Regions from separate parts of the Paenibacillus campi genome, predicted to be linked through region 1. Evidence: riboswitches for the same ligand, from Rfam matches in the RefSeq annotation. Region 1 holds a riboswitch; the other holds the start of a gene.

Region 1 (11,109 bases):
CTTCCGGTAATTAGGGCGATTTTTCGTTCCACAGATGTGCCTCCTTATTGTACTTTCATAAGGCTGGATGTGCCAAATGGATGTTTTCAGATGATTGGAATCATAGTTATACAATCATCGTTTGAAACGATAAACAGGTTAGCTACCAAAATATGTACCCGGTCTTGAACCTGTTTGAAACTTTGGGGGATTTGCAGTACATTAGGAACAGAAATGGTACGTTATGAATCATATAAGCGCGTTTAAGTTCTAGCGAATTTACCCTGTATGATATGGACAATACTTTTACTTTCCAAGTATATCGAAATACAGACAGAAAGGACAATAGAGCATGAGTATAACAAAAACGAATGCGTTGCGCATTTTGGATAAAGAACATATTCATTACAATGTGTATGAATATGATCCTGAAGATGGGCAGGTGCATGGCACGGCTGTTGCTGAGAAAATTGGGAAACCTGCTCCAATCGTACATAAAACGCTTGTCACACGCGGTAAAAATGGGCTGCATATTTTTGTCATTCCAGTTGCGGAAGAACTTGATTTGAAAAAAGCGGCACGTGCTGCCAATGAGAAAAAGCTGGATATGTTGCCGGTAAAGGAGCTACTTGCCCATACCGGTTATATTCGCGGTGGCTGCTCGCCAGTCGGGATGAAAAAGCTGTACCCTACTTTTATCGATCAGCGCGCCGAAATGCTGGAACAGATGATCGTCAGCGCCGGTAAGATCGGTATGCAGATGGAGCTTGCGCTGGACGAGCTGGCGGAAGTGACAAAAGCCCGCTTTGCTGAAGTATGTGTCTGAATGTGATAAGCAGCCATTTCAGTATGCCACTATGCGGGGAATTTATCGCGATGAGTCAGCGGACAAAACAAAAGAGCATCCTTGCCTATCTGGCAGGATGCTCTTGCTTGTACAGCGTATCGTGACGCTATTTTAAAATGCCGGGATAACGGCGCCTTTGTACTGTTCTTCGATGAATTTTTTGGTATCATCGGAAGTCAGCGCTTTAGCCAGCTTCTGGATCGCTTCCGAATCTTTGTTATCTTCACGAGCGACAAGGTAGTTCGCATACGGTGCGCTGCTGTTTTCTACGATCAATGCGGATTTTGGATCGATTTTGGCTTCCAGTACATAGTTCATATTAATCATCGCCATATCGACTTGATCCAGTTGACGCGTGAGCATCGCTGCATCCATCTCTTTGAATTGCAAGTTTTTCGGATTGGATGTGATGTCTTTGGTTGTCGATGTGATGTTTGTTTTGTCTTTCAGCTCGATCAAGCCGTTATTTGCCAGCAGGATCAGTGCGCGTGCGCCGTTGGATACTTCGTTTGGAATCGCGATCGTTGCGCCCTGTGGAAGCTGATCGATCGACGTGTACTTTTTGGAATAACCGCCAAATGGCTCAATGTGTACAGCTTGTACAGTAACGAGATTCATACCACGGGATTTATTTTGCTCATCCAGGTACGGCTTTGTTTGGAAGTAGTTCGCATCCAGCTTTTTGTCGTTCAATTGTACGTTCGGCTGGATATAGTCTGTAAATTCAACGACGTCCAAGTTAACGCCTTCTTTTGCCAGTTCAGGTTTCAGATGGTTCAAAATTTCAGCGTGCGGTACAGCCGTTGCGCCGACGCGCAGTGTAACAGCTTCATTGCCGCTACCATTCGTGCCGGAAGCCGTGTTGGAGTTATCCGCTTTATTGCCGCAAGCAGCGACAACCGCGATGAGCATAATGCTAACGAGTGCAAGCAACCATTTTTTCATTGAAAGTTCCCCTTTTCGTATCTGTTTTTTTATGATAAAAGTTTCATAAACGCATTATTCCTACCTGATAACTGGATTATCGACGTGAAAAATGAATGACCAGGCGATCGCCCAGCATTTGTAGCGCCTGTACGATTACAACCATCAATACGACCGCGACGAGCATAACGCCCATATCATAGCGATAATAACCATAATTGATCGCCAGTGTACCGAGTCCGCCTGCACCGATCATGCCTGCCATCGCGGTATTGGATACGAGTGCAACGACCGTTACGGTCAGACCTGCTAGCAATCCTGGCATCGCTTCACGCAGCAATACGCGCCCAATGACCTGTCCGGTCGACGCGCCCATCGCATAGGCAGCTTCAATCACACCACGATCGACTTCACGCAATGCCGTTTCGACCAAACGTGCGAAAAATGGAGCGGCAGCGATCACCAGCGGCGGGATCGTTCCGAGCACACCGATCGTTGTGCCAACGAGCAGATCGGTCAACGGCAACAGCGCCACGATCAAAATAATAAACGGTACCGAACGCAAAATGTTAACGATGACTGAAATGACCGAATAGATGCCTTTGAGCAGCGATGACGTCGAACGTGAAGTCATAAACAGCATTACGCCAAGCGGCAATCCGATCAGCAATGTAAACAGTCCGGATGCACCGATCATTTCCAGCGTTTCGATCGTTGCGGTGCCAAATTCACTCCAATCAATTTGTGAAAAATCCAGTTCACCAAAATTGCTCACGATTCCATCACCTCCACATTCAAGCCTTCTGCTTGCAACTTGTGCAGCGTTTGCTGGATCGCATCTGGCGCTCCGTCAAAGCGAACGATCAATTGACCGTACGGTACGCTTTTCAGTGTGGAAATCGTTCCTTGCAAAATGGCAAAATCAACCCCGGTTTCGCGTACGGTACGCGACATAATCGATTCATACGTTTTGCCGCCCAGAAACGAAATTTTGGCTGCTAGCGAGGACTCGCTATGCGATGCGGCAAGCACCGTTTCCAGCAACTCGCTATGACTCGATTCACGCGTAATAAAATCGCGGGTGATCGGATGCTGCGGCTTTAGGAACACTTCGGCGACTGCGCCTTGCTCGACGATGCCACCTTGATGAATGACGGCAACCCGGTCACAAATGCTCTGAATCACATTCATTTCATGGGTGATCAGTACGATCGTCAAGTTAAAACGCTGATTAATATCAAGCAGCAGTTTTAAGATCGAATCGGTCGTCTGCGGATCAAGCGCCGATGTCGCTTCATCACAGAGCAGTACATCCGGGTCGCTCGACAGTGCGCGGGCGATGCCGACGCGCTGCTTCTGACCGCCGGACAGCTGTGCCGGATATTTGGACGCATGCGCTTCCAGCCCGACCAGTTTCAGCAGCTCCTCCACTCTGGCGCGGATGTTTTTCTCCGCCGTTTTGGCAAGGCGCAGCGGAAAGGCGATGTTATCGTAGACGGTTGCCGATGACAGTAGATTAAAATGCTGAAAAATCATCCCTATTTTGCGACGGCGTGCTTGTAAAGCTCCTTTGCCTAGCTTGGTTAAATCGACATCGTCCATCCAAATTTGCCCTGAAGTTGGGCGTTCTAGCAGATTAATACAGCGAATAAGCGTACTTTTACCAGCGCCGGAATGTCCGATCACACCGAAAATCTCACCTTTTTCAATCGACAGATTCAGCTCGCTTAATGCTGGAGTGGCATTTTTACCTTTACCATATACTTTGGTCACATGTTCAAGACGAATCAAGCTTGAGGTCCTCCTCCCGGTTGTCGGTCTTAATGCGATTTCGTTCTGCCTATTTTCAACCGGTTCTCTTTCTATACAAAAAGAGCCCATTTTCTGCAGAAAAGGGCTCTCTATCCGTAAGATATTGCCTTCTCATCTGCCAAAACTACGAACTGTGCATTGCTGGACAGCCGTCATTTTGTAGGATTTAGCACCATGTCATTTTGAAAAAAAGCAAATTGCCATTTTCAAAATCGGTTGCCGGGCTTCATCGGGCCAGTCCCTCCACCACTCTCGATAAGAAAATATGAAAACATCGAATGAAAATCTTTAATCAGTATAGTGAACTTCATAATTTTTGTAAAGTGTAAAGTTCGCTTTTTTGGCGAAATTCAACAAATAATCATTATGGGAGGAAGTGTGGATTGCTTGGGCTTGTAGCGAATGATGTGTTGGGGCGGCAGGTTTTAAACCATTTTATTTAAAGAATAGTATCTTGACTGCTTTTAATATTATTTTTAATCCGCTAGATATCCTTATTATAATGGGCAACTGTAGACTACCAAATTATATATTGAAAGCGGTCGTCATATTAGGGTGCTCTCAATTCTGCATAAAATCGTATAGGCGAATAATACAACATGAACTTGTTATTTTTCATCGATGTATTGCTGAAAATATAAAACATTTATAGTTACAATATAACAAAACGCCTGTCAACGTGTTTAAGCGTTGGCAGGCATTCTATAGGAAATAAATCGTATAACATGAAAATGGCTTGCATCGCAGACGAGCAATTAATGTGTTACAGGTACACCTCGTTTGCCGGATTGTTGTTGCTCGGCGTCGGCGGCTACGTAGGAGTTGCGGCTAAGTTGCCATGTGCGCAGGCTCATGTAGCAGAGAATGCCGAACAGGAATTGGATAAGTAGTGTATGTGCCATTGTGGCAAAGAAATATACTTCTGGAATGTCCATTGTAAAAATGTTTACAGCGCCGCTCACAAATTGTAGCACGATGAATATCACAGCGATGATGCCCATTTTGCGGATGCTTGGATTGTTCGGATGGTAACGGTAGGCATAATGAGCGAGAATAGCGATTACGATTACGAGTGCCAGTGCGGCTACGCGGTGCAGGAAAGCTACGCCGACGCCGCCGGACAGTTCGGGAATGACGGCACCGTTACAAAGCGGGAAGCCAGAACAACCGCCACGTGAATCGGTATGGGTAACAAATGCACCGGTGTACACGACGATATACGTGAAAATGGTCGAAAACCACGTCAGATTGCGGAAACGTTTGCTGACTGGTGGTTGGCTTTCATGTGTATGAGTACGCTGGTATTTATGCAGTCTTCGTGCGGTAAATGCCATGAGCATTGCGCTTGAAAAAGCGATCATGGAGAAGCCGAAATGCAGCGCCATAATAGGAGAAGACTGCGAAAATTTAACAGCCAATGCGCCCATAATCGCTTGCAAAATGACGAAGAAAAACGTCAATACTGCATACAGACGAAGCTCTTTATTTTTGTTGAAAAAGATAAAACCGATAAAAGCGAATAACGCCATTAAACCTGCAAAACCGCTGACTAAACGGTGGGTATATTCGATCAGAGAAGCGATCGTATGTGCCGGTATAAACTCACCATGACAAAGTGGCCACTCGGCACCGCAACCCATTCCTGACTCGGTTTTGGTGACGACCAAACCGCCCATCGTTGCCAGAAACATCGCCAAACAGGTTATATAGCTTAACCATTTCAAATGCTGAATCGTTATTAGTGGCTTACGTGCCATAATTAAAATCACCCGCTATTAAATTAGTAGTGACGTTCAAGTGAAGTCACTATTTATTATATCGAATCCAGCGCCATTGCTACCATCCGGTTTGTGACAAATCGTTGATCTATTTAGAATGTAAACTAATTTTGATCTATGCCATCATAATGTTTATGTGAATCGCCATTATAACCATCTTGTATTATTTTCCCATCTTTAAAAATAGCATATGAATATATAACTTGAGGTTCATCGGAGAACGATACATTCGCTCCATATGGAGCTTGATCTGACACGAGAGAGTATGTTCCTCGAATACTCAAAATTTCATGCGAGTCATATTTTTTAACATTAATTAAATAGTTTTCAACTTGAGCTTCAGCTTGCTCTTTTTTTATTGGATTACCATTTAAAAAGAAATAAACAATGAACACTAAACTAATAGTTATAATAGTCACCACTGCTGTAACAATCACTTTTTTTCTCAAAAAAATCTCCTCCGTATTCAATAACAAAACAAGGCAACTAAGTTCTAGTTGCCTTGTTTTGTTTATTTAAAAATTATTTCCCCAAGAAGCTACTTGACGAAAATTGGCTTCATTTAACAAATGATATGGTCCGTATATTCCATTCCAAAATGGGGTGTGACCATCAATAGAAATATTCGCGCCGAAATAATAAGCATCCCAAACAATTTTAGAACAATATGTTTCTTTTTCATATACACCAATTGTGTTGATTAAACCATAAGTTACTTGGCTCTTGTAATTGTTAATATAAGATTTTGCCCAATTTCCTGCTTGGGTTGCAGCACCAGAATTAGAATACCTCATAACTTTAGTATTTGTATTTTTAGACTTCCATGTTGTGATACCTTCTAAAGTTAGAAATTTATTATATCCATTTATAGTTGCTACACTTCCTTGATCATTGACCACAATACCAGCATGACCAGTTAATCCATTAGAACTGGTATTGTTTGAAACTAACACATCTCCAGCACGAATTGCAACAGATGTACCCGGATAATACTCGGTAGTTATAGCATCAATACCTATGGAAGGTCCACTGCTATATACACCTTGTGATACTGTTGATATTAAACTGTTGTTAGGCGTCGTTTGGTAAGTACTTGAAGCTGTATCTTGAGTTTTCATATTCGCACTTGCTACTTGACTAAATGAAAGTGTTAAAACAAACAAGAAAGCTAAAAAAAGATTAGAAATCAATTTAAATTTTCTCATTATCTAATTATCATCCCTAGTTTATTATATTTCGTTAATTGGCCAAATACGATATACTCAGTATACTTGTTAACTATATATCTTCACATAGTAGCAAACTACCATTCTTATTTCTGTATCTATTGTTTCACTTCCATAAAATTCATAGGATATATAGATCATATTTTCAAATAAATAGAAATTAGATTTGTCGAACGATGAGAAATATTTTAAGAACTTATCTTATTTTAATATTAAAAATATAAAATCCATTCTAACGACCGATAACAATGATTAAACATGAATTTATTATAATTATTTAAAATAAAAAAGAATGATCTCTGAATCGCTCAAAGATCATTCTCCTCCCTGCTTATTCCGCCGCCTGCGCATTGAGCGCTTTGTACACCTCTACCGCACGATCGAGAAACTGTTCAATCTCTTGGCGTGATTTGCGTGCTTTATTGACAAAACGGATCAATTCCTTGCCATTTGCATACGCGACAAAGCTTGGAATGCCCATAATGTTCTGTTCTTGGCTCACATCGCCAACACCGTCCACATCCACCTCTACTAAACGCAGACGGTCGCTGTACTGCTGCTCGACCTCTGGCATAAATGGATCGATGTATTTACAGTCTCCGCACCAGTCCGCTTTAAACACAGCGATCGTTAACTCCGGTGCGGCAATCACCGTATGGAAGCTGTCGCTTGTATGGATAGATTGCATATCATGTTCCTCCTTTTTATAAATGAAAATGCCCGCTTAGCACGGTTAACCGCCCAATGGAACAGTTAACGCTGAAATCAAAACGTGTACAATAGCTCAAGGTCAAGCTGCTCTGCCACGCTGTAGTCGCATCAATGGGCTAAGCAGCTTACGCAGTGGGCCTGGATAGGAAGACAATTCTTCCGCGCGTACGACACGCAGCAAGACGAGCAATACCGGATAAATGACCAGTGTCGCTATTCCTACCATACAACAACCGATAAAAAATGCAACCCTATGATTCATCCATTCCGTTAGTGCGACGCCTGCCTGATTGCACAGCAGCCCAGCTACGGTCAGTACGAAGCTTGTGATCATAAAGCCCAACCAGCGGTTGCCAAGAATCGAAAACGATACGACCTGACGCAGCGAGCGCAAATTAAGCATCGTAATGAGCAGAAAACATAGCCCTGTCGCGACGATAATGCCATAAATGCCAAGAAACGGTGCCAGCAGCACACTGAGCAACAATTTGACGGCGATTCCGCACAACACATGCACCATCGACAAATTCACTTTGTTAATGCCGATCAGCATCGAGTTGGTCGTCATCATCGTAATTTGAAAAATCGTACCGAGCGTCAGCAGCCCGATAATGCCTGCCCCTTCGGTGTTCGTGAACAGCAGCCCGTTGATCGAATATGCCGCCGTCGTGAGCATCAGCACGATCGGAATGCCCGTCAGCACCGAGATACGCAATGCTAGCGAAACCTGACGTTTCAAATTATCTTCTTCCTTGCGCGCATATGCCGCCGAGATGACCGGAATAAGCGACGTACTGAGCGCGATTGCCAAAATAGGCGGGATACCGGCAATACTTTGCGCGCGTGTACCGAGAATACCGAGCGCCGCCGTCGCTGCCGCATCACCGACATTGCCGATTAGCAGCGGCTTGATCAGCGTGCCGTCGATAAAGTTTACCGCCGGAATCGTCAGCGAAGAAATAACGATCGGAATCGATAATTTAAAAATATCACCGTAAATTTGGCGCAGCGGAATGACCGGTTCCGCGCCGGTACGCTCGGTCAATATCCGATTTGCCGCATCTTGTTTGCGCAGCTTGAACGTATAATAGACCATCACTAGAAAAGCGCCTACACTGCCAAGCACACTACCAAATGAAGCGCCTGCCGCCACTTCGGTATCGCCATATCCGATACGCAGCAACACATACGCTAGCACGATCGCTGTCAATACGCGGGCAAACTGCTCGATAATTTGTGAAATGCCGCCTGCTGACATCATATTACGCCCCTGGAAATAGCCGCGCATCATCGCAATCGCCGGAAACAGCAATAACGACGGCGCAATCGCTTGTAACGCCAGTGCAGCCGCAGGTTCTTTGGCGAGGGCGGCATAATACGGAGCGCCGACATACATCAATACGGTCATCACAATGCCTGCTGCACCGCCAAACAGCAGCGCTGCATAATAAATGCGTTTCGCTTCATGCGGACGTCCTAGCGCATAACGCTCGGATACCATTTTGCTGAGTGTGCTTGGAATGCCTGCGGTAGCTACTGCGAGCAGCATCAAATACACATTGTTTGCCAGCGTAAAGGAAGCGTCACCTGAAAATCCGAGCATATGCTCCAGCGGCACCCGCTGGACAAGGCCTAGTACGCGTGCGACGAGCGCAGCGGCAGCCAGAATAATCGTACCTTTAATAAATGATTCACTTTTGGACAAAATAGTTCCCCTTCTCTCGCACTTCATGGATCATAAACGAATTAGCAGTGTACAATTAGCACGGTACAGTTATGTTAAACCGTATGTACATCTCATCCCGCCCATCCAAGCGGATCATGCCAAAAAACCGGAAGGCTGATTGGCCTTCCGGTCATGTTTTTATGTCAGCATTTCTATTATAGACATGGATCGGTGCGCTTCGCAATGCGACATGCAAAAAGGCTAGTGCTCAATAGATCACGATCCAGATGACCCAAATTCCGATCATCGCCAGTTGCAAAATAATTTTGACGACCGCACTCGCAAACAGTCCAAGTACTGTTCCCCAGCCGACACGTAGCGCACTATTCACATCACGTCCTTGAATCAGCTCGGCAGCGACCGCACCGATCAACGGGCCGAGAATCAACCCGAAGGCAGGAATTACAAACGGGCCGACGATCAACCCGATAACCGATAAAATAACCGCTAATCTGGAGCCGCCAAATTTACGCGTCCCATACGCACCGACTAAATAATCGGCAGCGAGCAATACAACGACGATCAACGTCTCAATAATCCAAAACCAGACGTTAAATTCAGCAAACGAGAAAAACCATCCGTACACAAAAAACGCAAAATAAATCGCCACCACAGACGGAAGCACCGGATATACCGTGCCGACCATCCCGATTATAAACAGCGCAATGACGAGCGTCCAACCTACAATTTCCAGCATCACTGTCTCTCCTTGTCATCGGTGCATACCGCACTCCACGAATGTTCATCTCTAGCGTAAGATGTAATATTTGTATACCTATATACTGTACAGGTGACACATTCGTTTCAAAAAACGCGGTGTGGATAAGTGATCATCATCACTTGTAGCCCGTCGCGCAGGAGCATGGATCGAAATAACCCATCAGGAAAAGTAATCACATTCCTACCTGCGTCGTTGCTCGCGCAGGAGCGTGGATTGAAATAGATACGGGTGTTGCGTTCGGTACCGATTATAGTTGTCGCTCCTCGCGGCTGTTTGACGTTACTGACAGTTTCATATCACTGACAGACAGTTCTATTTTCCAGCAGCGATTCAGCATTGATTATTCAGCATTGAATATTGTGCTATAGCTTGGCTGGACTATCAATGAGCGGATTTAAACGAGAATATGATCGCGAATGACTTCAACGATACCGTCATCATTGTTGCTAGCGACGACAAGGTCTGCTTCCTGTTTTACCGGTTGTTGCGCATTGCCCATCGCCACACCTAGACCGACCGCCTGAATAACAGCTAGATCGTTTAGGCTGTCACCGACGGCAACGACCTCTGACATATCGATATGGAGCAGCTTGCACACTTCAGCGATACCTGTCGCTTTGTTAATGCCAAGCGGGTTAATTTCCAAGTTTTCGGGCGAAGAATTGGAAATTTCCAGTCCGCCCATCTGTTGCAATTCCATCAAAATGTCATGGCGTAGCTCATTATCTTTAGTGTTATAGCCAAATTTCAGCCATTCCACGTTTTCCAACGCTTGCTCGTCTGCCAGCCAATGATCGCGATTGTACAGACGCTCGACCGCATACGCCCAGAACCAGACTTCTTTTTCCATTGCCAGTTCATGCATACGACGCACAGCGGCAGGATCGAGCAGTGTACGGCGATACAGCTCGCGCGGCGATTTCCATACTTCACTGCCGTTTACCGTTACCATTGGCGTCTCTAATCCAAGCTCTTGTCCATACGGCAATGCACTGCTAGCAGCGCGTCCGGTTGACAGGCATACGTGAATGCCTTCATCCATCGCTTTATGAATCCATTTGCTCGTTTCTAGCGAAATTTCGTGATTATCATTGAGCAGTGTTCCATCCATATCAAGTGCAAGCAGCTTGTATTTACGAGTTGTCATTGTATTGATTCTCCTCCATCCGTCCGGGTTCAATGCCCGGATCAACGTATCTCCACCTTGGCTCGACCTAACGCATGAGCATTGCCAATCGATGCTATTGCTCGTATTCGCTCCTCTGTACACTGTTCTATACTGTTGGCACAGCGCATGATTGATTGTATTCGTTTTGACCGCAGGCAATTAGTATATTACGCCACCCAAGTTCAATTTAAATTTGGATTGAGTACTGAAATCTCTA
Region 2 (11,109 bases), on a different contig from region 1:
ATGGCGCTGGAGCAGCGCACATCGGAGACAGAGTTCAATCTGTATTGTGCTGCCGATCATCGTGCCAATCACAAATATGAACTAAAAACCGAACAACAAGAGCAACGGATTGAAAAGCATTTTGTGTTTAACTTGAACCAGGATCAGGAAGCGGTGCTGGAAAAAAGTATCGTCTATTATACATCCCGTGACTATGAGCCAGCGCATTTGCCGATTCTTGCTGAGTCTACGCTTGACGATATGCGCAAAGACGGCTTTAACACACTCGCCAAGCTGCAAAAAGAGCATTTGGATGCATTCTGGGAAACAGCGGATATCCAAGTGGAAGGCGATGAGAAATTACAGCAAGGGTTACGCTTTAACGCCTTTCATCTGTTTCAATCGGTCGGTCGTGACGGCAAAACGAATATCGCTGCCAAAGGGATTACCGGTGAAGGGTATGAAGGGCATTATTTCTGGGATACGGAAACGTATATTATGCCATTTTTCCTGTATACACAGCCGGAATTGGCGCATCAGTTGCTTGAATTCCGCTACCATACGTTGCCAAAAGCACGTGAGCGTGCGGTGGAGATGGCGGCGCTTGGTGCACTGTATCCGTGGCGGACGATCGGCGGTGAAGAAGTGTCCGCTTATTATCCTGGTGGCACCGCACAATACCATATTAATGCAGATGTGGCGCATGCGGTCATTCAATATGCTGAAGCGACTGGTGATGAGGAATTTTTGCGTACTAAAGGGCTGGAAATGCTTGTGGAAACATGCCGCTTCTTCCTGTCGGTAGGCGACTGGATTCCAGGCAAAGGATTTTGTATTAACGGCGTAACCGGGCCGGATGAATATACGGCGATCGTTAACAACAATACGTACACAAATATGATGGTCAAAGACCAATTGGAATTTACGGCACGTAAGCTGAAAAAATGGCGTGAAGACGATGCGGCAAGCCATGAAGCGATGATCGGCAGCCCGATGGGACTGACCGATGAGGAGATTGATGTGTGGGAACGCGCTGCTGATGCGATCTATATTCACCGTCAGAGCGGGTTGATCGGTCAGGACGATTCGTTTTTGGACAAAGGCATCTGGGATTTTGAAAATACGCCTGCCGATAAATATCCATTGTTGCTGCATTACCATCCGCTCGTCATTTACCGTCATCAGGTGTTAAAGCAGGCGGATTTGATTTTGGCGATGTATATGTTAGGTCATCGGTTTACAAAGATTGAAAAAGTGCGTAATTACGCCTATTATGAGCCGCTTACGACACATGACTCGTCCTTGTCAGCAGCGATTCATGCGATTATAGCTGCCGAGCTGGGCACGATGGACCCTGCCTACGAGTTTTTTATCCAATCGGCACGGATGGACTTGGACGACTTTCACAGCAATGCCAAAGACGGTATTCATGCCGCTTCGATGGCGGGTAGCTGGCTGACGATTGTGGGCGGATTTGCGGGGATGCGCCAATATGATGGTATGTTGCATTTTGAACCGAAATTGCCGCCTAATTGGACGCGTTATAGCTTCCGTGTACAATTCCAACATCGTCTGCTTGAGATTAACATTGAGCAAAATATAACGACTTATCGTGTCATCCGTGGTGAGCCGCTAATGATCGGTCATTATGACGAGCACCATATGGTAGCGATGACAAAGCCGCTGGAAATTAAAAACCGGGTGCTAAAAGCGGTCATTTTCGGGCTGGAAGGCGTGCTTATTCCGATGCCAACTATGGAGGATACAAGCTACGCTGAAGCGTATGCGCCGGATGCTACACCAGTCGCATCGTCGGAAACGGCTGCACAGCAGGAAGCAACGGTGGCAATAGGGAGCGCAGCGGCGGCAGCCGATGATACGCACGATGCCACCAATGCACATATGCCGAGTCCATCCATTGCAGCACAAGCTCAAATAGCTAATGCGACTGCCAAAGAGCATACAAATGAGCCAGACGAGAGCGACCCGTCTGCCGGGACGACGCATCATAAAGCAGCGGATGCAGCTACTCGCCATGCTGATGCCAAACAGAAGGAGGCGAGCGGTGCCGGTAAAAAACGGCTGAAAAAGAACGATGCTGCCGATCAAGAAGCGGTTGCCGCTACAGCCAAACAAGAGGAAGCAGCACAAACCGCAGCCAAGTCGGACCAGATCGTACATGCCGACCCTATTCAAGCGCCGGTACTACGTGTGGAAACGATGGATGTAGAGCAGTTGAAGCGCGAGTTTCTGCTGCCTGGTGTAGAGGAGCTGCTGATTCAACTACGCGAACAAAATGTAGCAGTACTAATGACATCAGATCGTCCAGATGCACGACGCATTATGGAGCGGCTGGAAATGGATCATTATTTTGCTTCCATCGTCCAAGCACAGGATATTACCCATCCTAAACCGGATGCAGAAGGCTTTATTCTCGTCGCGGAGTCGGTCGGTATCCATCCGTATCATTGTATGGTGATCGAAGATTCAGCGGATTGTTTGCAGGCGGTACGCCAGGCAGGGATGAAAACGATCGGTGTGAGCTTGCACCATATTATGGATCATGCTCACTTTACCGTTGCGAGTTTGGAGCATTTAAATGCGGAGACGATGGAACGCTGGATGGAAATTCCGTAATAAATTACACATTAATAGTTATGAAAAATGAACAACATTAAAGGTGTTATATCGTATTAAAATCTACCCCTGAAGACCCCTCTTTGCAAATAAGAGGGGTCTAATAAATTAACAAGCTGAGAACAAATAAAGTTTATTAGCATTGTGTCCGTGCTATTTGACTGCTATTGCAAAAATTGGAGATGTATCTCCTATTGAATCCTTACAGCACAATAATTGCGATTAAAAGAAAAAGCGATAAAACATTTTTTTTATTTGTGCACCTTTTAATGTAGTAAACGTATTTTATGTAAAAATGTTGATTTAGTTTTAAAATGCAATCATCATCAGCATACATATTTTATAATTAATTGATTTTAAATTCCCTGTTACTGTGTATATGGTAGAAATGATAATAACCCCAACTTTTTTAAGTTGGAGTTATTATCATTTGAATCCCCTTTTTTTACTAAATTTTTTCATCAATGAGTATATATGCTCAACAGATGAAAACAATCCTTAAATCCAATCCTTTTTGCGAAACGTAAAAAACATCGTCAGACCGAGCACGATCATAATGCCGATTACCATCGGGTAGCCAAACTTCCAATGCAGCTCCGGCATATTTTCAAAGTTCATCCCGTAAATACCAGTAATAACGGTCAGCGGCATGAATATCGTCGTAATCGCGGTAAACACGCGCATAATTTCATTCGCCCGGTTAGCGATACTGGATTGATACGCTTCACGTAAGTTACCCATCAGATCGCGTAGCGTATCAAACATCTCGGACACTTTGACCGCATTCTCGTACACGTCGCTAAAATATTTTTGCAATTGATCATCGATCAGCCGCAAATCTTTTTTGTTCAGTGTATTAATGACTTCACGCTGTGGACCAAGCACACGTTTGAGCCACAAAATCTCACCGCGCAAACCGATAATTTCGTTCAAATGCGACTTTTTTGTACTCATCAAAATACTTTCTTCCAGCCGTTCTATCTGATCCTCGATTCGATCACCGACGGTAAAATAGTTATCGACGACCAGATCGACGAGCAAGTACATAAATTTATCGGGACGGCTAACTTCTTCTTCCCACAAAATCGGCTTGAGCGCACGCAGCTCACTAATCTTTTGTTTAGTAATCGTAATGATAAAATGCCGTCCGAGGAAAATATTCAGTGCGCGCAAAAAAATCTCCTCATCGTCGAAACGAATACTGTTCACGACGATAAAGTAGTGATTTTCGTAAATTTCAATTTTTGGCCGCTGCTCCTCATCGCCCATCATGTCCTCAACCGCCAGGTCATGCAGCATAAAGAGAGGTTGAAGCAAGATCAGATCATCAAGACCAGCGTCAATCCAGTAAAACCCTTCCTCCGGTGCAACCAGTGTTTCGTTAACATCTTCAACCAGCGTGAAATTGCCGGCGTTTACGTGCCGAATTTTCATAGTATGCTCTGCTCCTTTTTCATCGTAAATGAGTAGGAAAAGAGACGGCAATTGTACACACTTTTGTAAAGCCTCGCTATTATATGAAAATTATCTTTTCAACATGGCGCGCTCCTTCGGTATCCTATTGTCGTTCCATTCCTTTAACCGTGTATAGTGCCCATGTAAGCTCGTCCTCGGGTCGCCTTCCATCTTGAAATTCACCTCTTTATCATAAAATTCGAATGATATCGTATACGCAATGTTTTATGAAAAACATGAAAATACGTCAAATACTTGTTAAGTATACCGTGGAGACAGCAGGCTTTCAAGTTTAAATCATTCCGCTGCTGCATAACTTATTTATCGGCGTCACACCCCCTTGACGATAGGTGTGAAAGTAGTATAAATTATGGTATAAGTAATTCCATTCTTTCAGTTTTAACCCACAATCAAATACAGCGAATCTTATCAAGAGCAGGCGGAGGGACTAGCCCTATGAAGCCCGGCAACCGGCAGTCATATACTGTACGGTGCTAATTCTAGCAGAGATACAGGTACATCCTACGATGAAGTATCTGGTATCTGCTGACAGATGAGAGAGGCGCTATATAGACGCAACTTGTTTGCGGATACGACCTTTCTCAGCCTGCATGGAGAAAGGTCTTTTTGCGTATTTGCGCAGCTCCTTTCACAATCCGGGCACGCTGTTCATTGCATGACCAACTACTTACAAGGAGTGAATGACAATGCCAATCAAAATTCCAGACAGTTTACCGGCAAAGGAAATTCTAACCGGAGAAAATATTTTCGTAATGGACGAATCGCGTGCCTACCAGCAAGATATCCGTCCGCTGCGCATCGCCTTGCTGAACTTGATGCCAACGAAGGAAACGACCGAAACGCAGTTGTTGCGCTTGCTTAGTAACAGCCCGCTGCAAGTCGATATTTATTTGCTGCATACCCGTTCCCATATTTCCAAAAATACGTCGGCAGAATATTTAAATGCTTTTTACAAAACATTTCCTGAAGTAAAACATCTGCGCTTTGACGGTTTGATCGTTACCGGTGCGCCGGTCGAAACGATGGAGTTTGAAGATGTGAACTATTGGGAGGAAATTCAGGAAATTTTCGATTGGAGCAAAACGAATGTAACGTCAACGATGCATATTTGTTGGGCGTCACAGGCGGGTTTGTATCATCATTTTGGCGTGCCTAAGGTCGATTTGCCGGAGAAATGTTTTGGCGTCTTCCCGCACACATTGAACAAAAGCAATGTGCCGTTGCTGCGCGGATTTGATGAATGGTATTATGCACCGCATTCACGCCATACCGAAGTGCGGCGCGAACATATCGAACATGTGCCTGAACTAGAAATTTTGTCGGAGTCTGAAGAAGCTGGTATTTATATCGTAGCGACGCAGGATGGCAAACAGATTTTTGTGACCGGTCATTCGGAATATGATCCGTTATCGCTCAAATGGGAATATGATCGCGATATCGCCAAAGGCATGGATATCGCCGTTCCGAAAAATTATTTTCCAAACGATGATCCGACCCGCACGCCACCATCCAAATGGCGCGCTCATGCTAATCTGCTCTTTTCCAATTGGCTTAACTATTATGTGTACCAGGAAACACCGTACGATCTGGAAAACGAGAAAGTGGAAGCTGGGCTGTATTCGATTTAACAGGCTATCTACCATTTGAAATGGTATACAGTACAGATGCTGACGCTTGCAGCGGATCGCTCTGTTCGTAACAATAGCGAGCGTTTGCAATCGATACATGGTTAACAGTCGTAGTAGCGATTGGATTACATTTAGTACATTGAAGTGAGATATCGGAGGAGGACGTAACGAATGACGTACAGAAACAATCAGCAATCATCGCTTACTATTGAAAGCCGGCTGGCTCAGATCGGATCGGTGGAGGAGCCGGTAACAGGAGCTATTAATTTCCCTATTTATCAATCGACCGCATTCCGTCATCCAGAGCTTGGCAAAAGCACCGGTTTTGACTACATTCGTACGACCAATCCGACACGCGCAGTATTGGAGCAAGCGGCAGCGGAATTGGAAGCAGGCGATGCCGGTTTTGCCTGTAGTTCCGGTATGGCAGCGTTGCAAACGATCTTCGCGCTATTCGGTCAGGGCGATCATCTGATCGTCTCGCTTGATCTGTATGGTGGCACGTATCGTTTGCTGGAACGCATTATGTCCAAATTCGGCGTGAGCGCTTCGTATGTCGATACGAATGATCTGGAAGCGCTGGAACGTGTACGGCAGGACAATACATGTGCTGTATTTATCGAAACACCGACCAATCCGCTTATGATGATTACCGACATCGCTGCGGTGACCGGTTGGGCGAAGCAGCATAAACTGCTGACGATTGTGGACAATACGCTGCTGACGCCATTTTTCCAGCGTCCGCTTGAGCTGGGAGCGGATATCGTCATTCACAGTGCGAGCAAATATCTTGGCGGTCATAACGATGTGTTGGCAGGACTGATCATTACGAAAGGCACCGAGCTATCGGAGGAGATTGCTTTCCTACACAACTCTATCGGCGGCGTGCTATCGCCAAGCGATTCGTATCAACTGATGAGAGGGATGAAAACGCTGGCGCTGCGAATGGAGCGTCATGAATACAATTCGCTTACGATCGCCAAACATTTGCAACAGCATCCGCAAATTGCCGAGGTGTTCCATCCAGGCTTGCCGGATCATCCGGGGCATGAGGTACAAAAGCGGCAGTCGAGTGGCAATACCGGTATTTTCTCATTTAAAGTGACCGATGCGCGTTATATCGCACCGATTTTGCGTCATATTAAGCTGATTGCGTTTGCGGAAAGTTTGGGCGGTGTGGAATCGTTGATGACGTATCCAACCGTGCAAACCCATGCGGATATCCCGCAGTACATTCGTGAAGCGATCGGTGTGGATGAGCGTCTGCTGCGTTTCTCGGTTGGGATTGAACATGTCGATGATCTCATTGCCGACCTGGAGGCAGCGTTGGAAGCTGCTCGCCTTGAAGTCGAAGGAGCGTGAATGAAATGAGTGAAAACAATACCAATCAGCCTAACACAGGAACAGATACGGACGCAACAAATTCGACTTCCGATGCTACAGCGGCTGCCACTTCCGGCAGCACAGCGCCTAAACGCATCCTTCCACCGCGCAGTTTGGAAACGAAGCTGATTCATTTTAACGGTTCGTATGATCTGGCGACAGGTGCATCGAGCGTGCCGATTTACCAGGCGTCGACTTTTCACCAAGATGATATTTTGAATCCGCCAACACATGATTACAGTCGTTCCGGCAACCCGACCCGTCAGGCGCTGGAAGATTATATCGCGCTGCTGGAAGGTGGAGCGCGAGGGTTCGCTTTTGCGTCCGGCATGGCGGCGATCTCGACCGCCTTTCTACTGCTGTCGGCTGGCGAGCATGTGATCGTCACCGAAGATGTGTATGGCGGCACGTATCGTTTGCTGACGACCGTGCTCAATCGGCTGCATATTGAGATTAGCTTTGTCGATATGACCGATTTGCAGCAAGTGAAAGCGGCGCTGCGTCCGAATACACGTGCCGTATATATAGAAACTCCATCCAACCCAACGCTGAAAATTACCGATATTCACGCGGTCACCGAATGGGCGAAGGAAAACCAGTTGCTGACGATGCTGGATAACACCTTTATGACCCCGTATTACCAGCGCCCGATCGAACTAGGCGTCGATATCGTTCTGCATAGTGCAACGAAGTTTCTCGGCGGTCATAGCGATGTGCTAGCTGGACTTGCGGTCACACGCACGCCCGAATTAGGCAAACAGCTCAAACATTTGCAAAATGGACTCGGTACAGTGCTTGGCCCCCAAGATTCATGGCTGCTTATGCGCGGTATGAAAACATTGGCAGCACGGATGGCGCATAGCGAAAAAAGCACCGCACGCATCGCTGAATGGCTGCAAACACGCACCGATATCGCAGCGATCTATTATCCGGGCTTGCCTACCCATCCAGGGCATGAAATACACATTTCCCAATCGACCGGCTACGGCTCGGTCATCTCCTTTGACGTCGGCTCAGGCGAGCGCGCCAAACACGTACTGGATCGCGTGCAACTTCCGCTGGTGGCGGTCAGTCTGGGAGCGGTAGAAAGCATTTTGTCGTATCCACCAACGATGTCACACGCCGCAATGGGCGCGACCGTACGTGCCGAACGCGGCATTACAGATGGACTGCTGCGGTTGTCGGTTGGGTTGGAGGATGTGGAGGATTTGATTGCGGATTTGGAGCAGGCGTTGGAGGAAGAATAGAAATAAAAGCAGATATAAACGTCAAATTCGTTTATATCTGCTTTTATTTTGTTTAAATTGATATAATATACATAGTATAAACGAATTATGCGTTAGGAGGTTATAGACTAGTTATGAAAATTTTAAGATTTACGGTGCATGGATTAGATTTATTTCCAGAAGGGTTTGATTTCAATTTTGTTGCTCAACAAAATGTAACCGAAGATAACAATGAAGGATTAGAGCATTTATTTGCTAATATGTATACGCATAATGCGCTAGCTTTAATAGGAATTAACGCATCTGGAAAAACGGCATCTTTAAAGTTAATATCTGCTGTTTTGAACATTTTTTTTACACATGACAGATTAAATATAGACAGGCATAAAGAAGTGTTAAAGGGGAAACAAATTACCATTACGAGTTATTTTTATACGCAAAATGAATTTATTTTAAAATTAGATTCATCCATTTCCAAAAATGAAAAAGGTGAATGGTATTTTGCAGAAGAAATTTTATATAAAAAAAAGATAAAAAGTATCAAAAGCAAACTCAAATTATTTGAATTTAATGAGCGCGATTTTATTAAAAAAAGATCATTAGAGAATCATGAGTATTTAGTAGATGATTTAAGTATTTTTGTGGCTGAATTAAAAAAGGAGCAAAGTACGCCAGAAGTGTTTGCTGTTACCGGGTTTACGAATTTTAATTTTATGAATATAGCTGGAAATGTTCCACTTGAAGTTATACAATTTCTTGATCCTAGTATTGAATATGTTAAAGCTGAAAAAATGCGTGATACCGATGTTATTCGGCTGAAATTTAAAAGTCAAACTAGTGAAATTGAAGTCTATCCAATAGTAGCATTAGAAAATTATCTCTCGTCAGGCACAATTAAAGGTCTAAATTTGTTTGCTTATATCAATCATACTTTAAAAAAAAATGGCTATCTTATCGTAGATGAGCTTGAAAATCACTTCAATAAAGCGATCGTGCGGACGATTATCGGCTTTTTTAGAAATGAAAAAACAAATCCTAACGGAGCCACGCTTATTTTTTCAACCCATTATCCCGAACTATTGGATGATTTTGATCGCAATGACAGTATCTATGTTTGCAGAAAGCAGAATGTATTATCGATCATTAATCTCATGTATTTGTTAAAGCGTAACGATATGAAAAAAAGTGAGGTTTATCAAAGCGATTTTATTGGCGGAACAGCGCCTGATTACAATGCTTATATATCGTTAAAAGATCAATTTATAAAATTGCATCACACGGACTTCGTTAAATGAGAGAAGACTGCTTAATTGCATGTATCTGTGAAGGTTCTTCTGAACGCGCTATTATCGACATATTACTCGAACATGATAAGTTAATCTTCTCATTAGATCAATTGCTAGAGCGAGAAACGATAAAAATCCGCAATGCGAAAAAGTTCGAGACGATGTATTTAGATAAAGCGACCGCTCAAAAAGTCAAAATTTATAGAATACTTGATTCTCGAAATGAAAACTTTAAGCTGAGTAAAGCGTATGCAGCAAAAGTTGAAGTGATCAATATTATTACCGCTCCTGAAGTGGAATTACTGCTTATTCACGCTGAAAATCAATACGAATAATACGTAAAATCCAGAAAAAAACCGAGTGAATTTGCCAGCACTTTGTTTAAAGGTGAAAATATTAAAAGTTACAATTTTATAAAAAATTATTTTGGTCATGTTGAAATTTTAATTGCAGCTATTGAGATGTATCGCTCCAAAAAATCGATTAAATATAGTGATTTAACATTACTTGATATTTTAAAGTGAATCGTTCTGTTAAGAGACTGAGCCGCTATGAATGTGGGGAGTCTTTTGTTCAATTTGATCCGTTTGAATAGTAGTTTGGCTGTTATGTCAAAGTTTACTTTCCCCCTCAACGGGTAATGACCCTACATGTGCAACAACCGTGAAGCAACAACAGCGTGTAGCTAGTTTGTTTCTCAAATCATCACATGGAGGTTCGATCTATGACACATAACACGTATCCGTTTGAAGATGCTGTCGTACTAATTACCGGTGCTAGCGCAGGAATTGGGCGTGCGGTAGCAACTGCTTTTTTGGAAAATGGCGCCAACGTCGTGCTGGCGGCACGCCGTGAAGACAAGCTGTATGAAGTCGTCGATCGTTACAACAATGACCGTTATCTCATTGTGCCTACCGATGTGCGCGTGCGTGCGGAAGTGGATGCACTCGTCGACAAAGCGGTCGAACGTTTTGGCAAGTTAGATGTGGTCATTAGCAATGCCGGGGTAAATGTAGCGGGACCGATTGAGGAATTAACCGATGAAGACTGGGAGAATATGCGGGCGACCAATGTCGATGCGCAAATTTATTTGGCGCGTGCGGTCACGCCACATCTCGTCAAATCGCAAGGTTCGCTCATTGCCACTTCGTCCGTATCGGGGCTCGCAGGCGATTGGCCGCATCCGGGCTACAATGCGACCAAAGGCGCTGTCAGCCTACTTGTACAATCGCTTGCCTTGCAGCTTGGTGAAAAAGGAGTGCGTGTCAACGCGGTCGCACCTGCGTTTACGATTACCGAAATGACCAAGCCGATGATTGAACAAGGCGGGGAAGAAGTGGTCGAAAAATTCAAATCCCGTGTGACACTACAACGGATCGCTGAAGCTGAAGATGTCGCACCGGCGTATCTGTTCCTCGCCAGTCCGGACGCGCGTTATATTACCGGTGTTATTTTGCCGGTTGATGGCGGTACGAGCGCATCGAACGGACAAGG

What was found. A riboswitch is a leader RNA that binds a small molecule or an ion and turns the genes downstream of it on or off. The one in region 1 is predicted to bind S-adenosylmethionine.
Region 2: another riboswitch for S-adenosylmethionine. It lies ahead of metA (homoserine O-acetyltransferase MetA); the one in region 1 lies ahead of U1I11_RS14275 (methionine ABC transporter ATP-binding protein).

The regions. Positions count from the first base shown of each region.
Region 1 covers NZ_JAXSQZ010000005.1:256,624-267,732, reverse strand. The annotation lists gene U1I11_RS14295 (SDR family oxidoreductase) at 1-32, opposite strand, end outside; gene ybaK (Cys-tRNA(Pro) deacylase) at 332-805, shown strand; gene U1I11_RS14285 (MetQ/NlpA family ABC transporter substrate-binding protein) at 938-1,771, opposite strand; gene U1I11_RS14280 (methionine ABC transporter permease) at 1,848-2,525, opposite strand; gene U1I11_RS14275 (methionine ABC transporter ATP-binding protein) at 2,522-3,541, opposite strand; SAM riboswitch class I at 3,671-3,824, opposite strand; gene U1I11_RS14270 (COX15/CtaA family protein) at 4,318-5,319, opposite strand; gene U1I11_RS14265 (DUF3139 domain-containing protein) at 5,445-5,789, opposite strand; gene U1I11_RS14260 (hypothetical protein) at 5,856-6,545, opposite strand; gene U1I11_RS14255 (thioredoxin family protein) at 6,898-7,254, opposite strand; gene U1I11_RS14250 (putative polysaccharide biosynthesis protein) at 7,357-8,982, opposite strand; gene U1I11_RS14245 (DUF456 domain-containing protein) at 9,212-9,697, opposite strand; gene U1I11_RS14240 (Cof-type HAD-IIB family hydrolase) at 10,119-10,871, opposite strand.
Region 2 covers NZ_JAXSQZ010000001.1:453,246-464,354, forward strand. The annotation lists gene U1I11_RS01755 (HAD-IA family hydrolase) at 1-2,616, shown strand, start outside; gene corA (magnesium/cobalt transporter CorA) at 3,115-4,050, opposite strand; SAM riboswitch class I at 4,495-4,631, shown strand; gene metA (homoserine O-acetyltransferase MetA) at 4,779-5,720, shown strand; gene U1I11_RS01770 (PLP-dependent transferase) at 5,892-7,082, shown strand; gene U1I11_RS01775 (trans-sulfuration enzyme family protein) at 7,088-8,350, shown strand; gene U1I11_RS01780 (AAA family ATPase) at 8,464-9,624, shown strand; gene U1I11_RS01785 (hypothetical protein) at 9,621-9,950, shown strand; gene budC (meso-2,3-butanediol dehydrogenase) at 10,340-11,109, shown strand, end outside.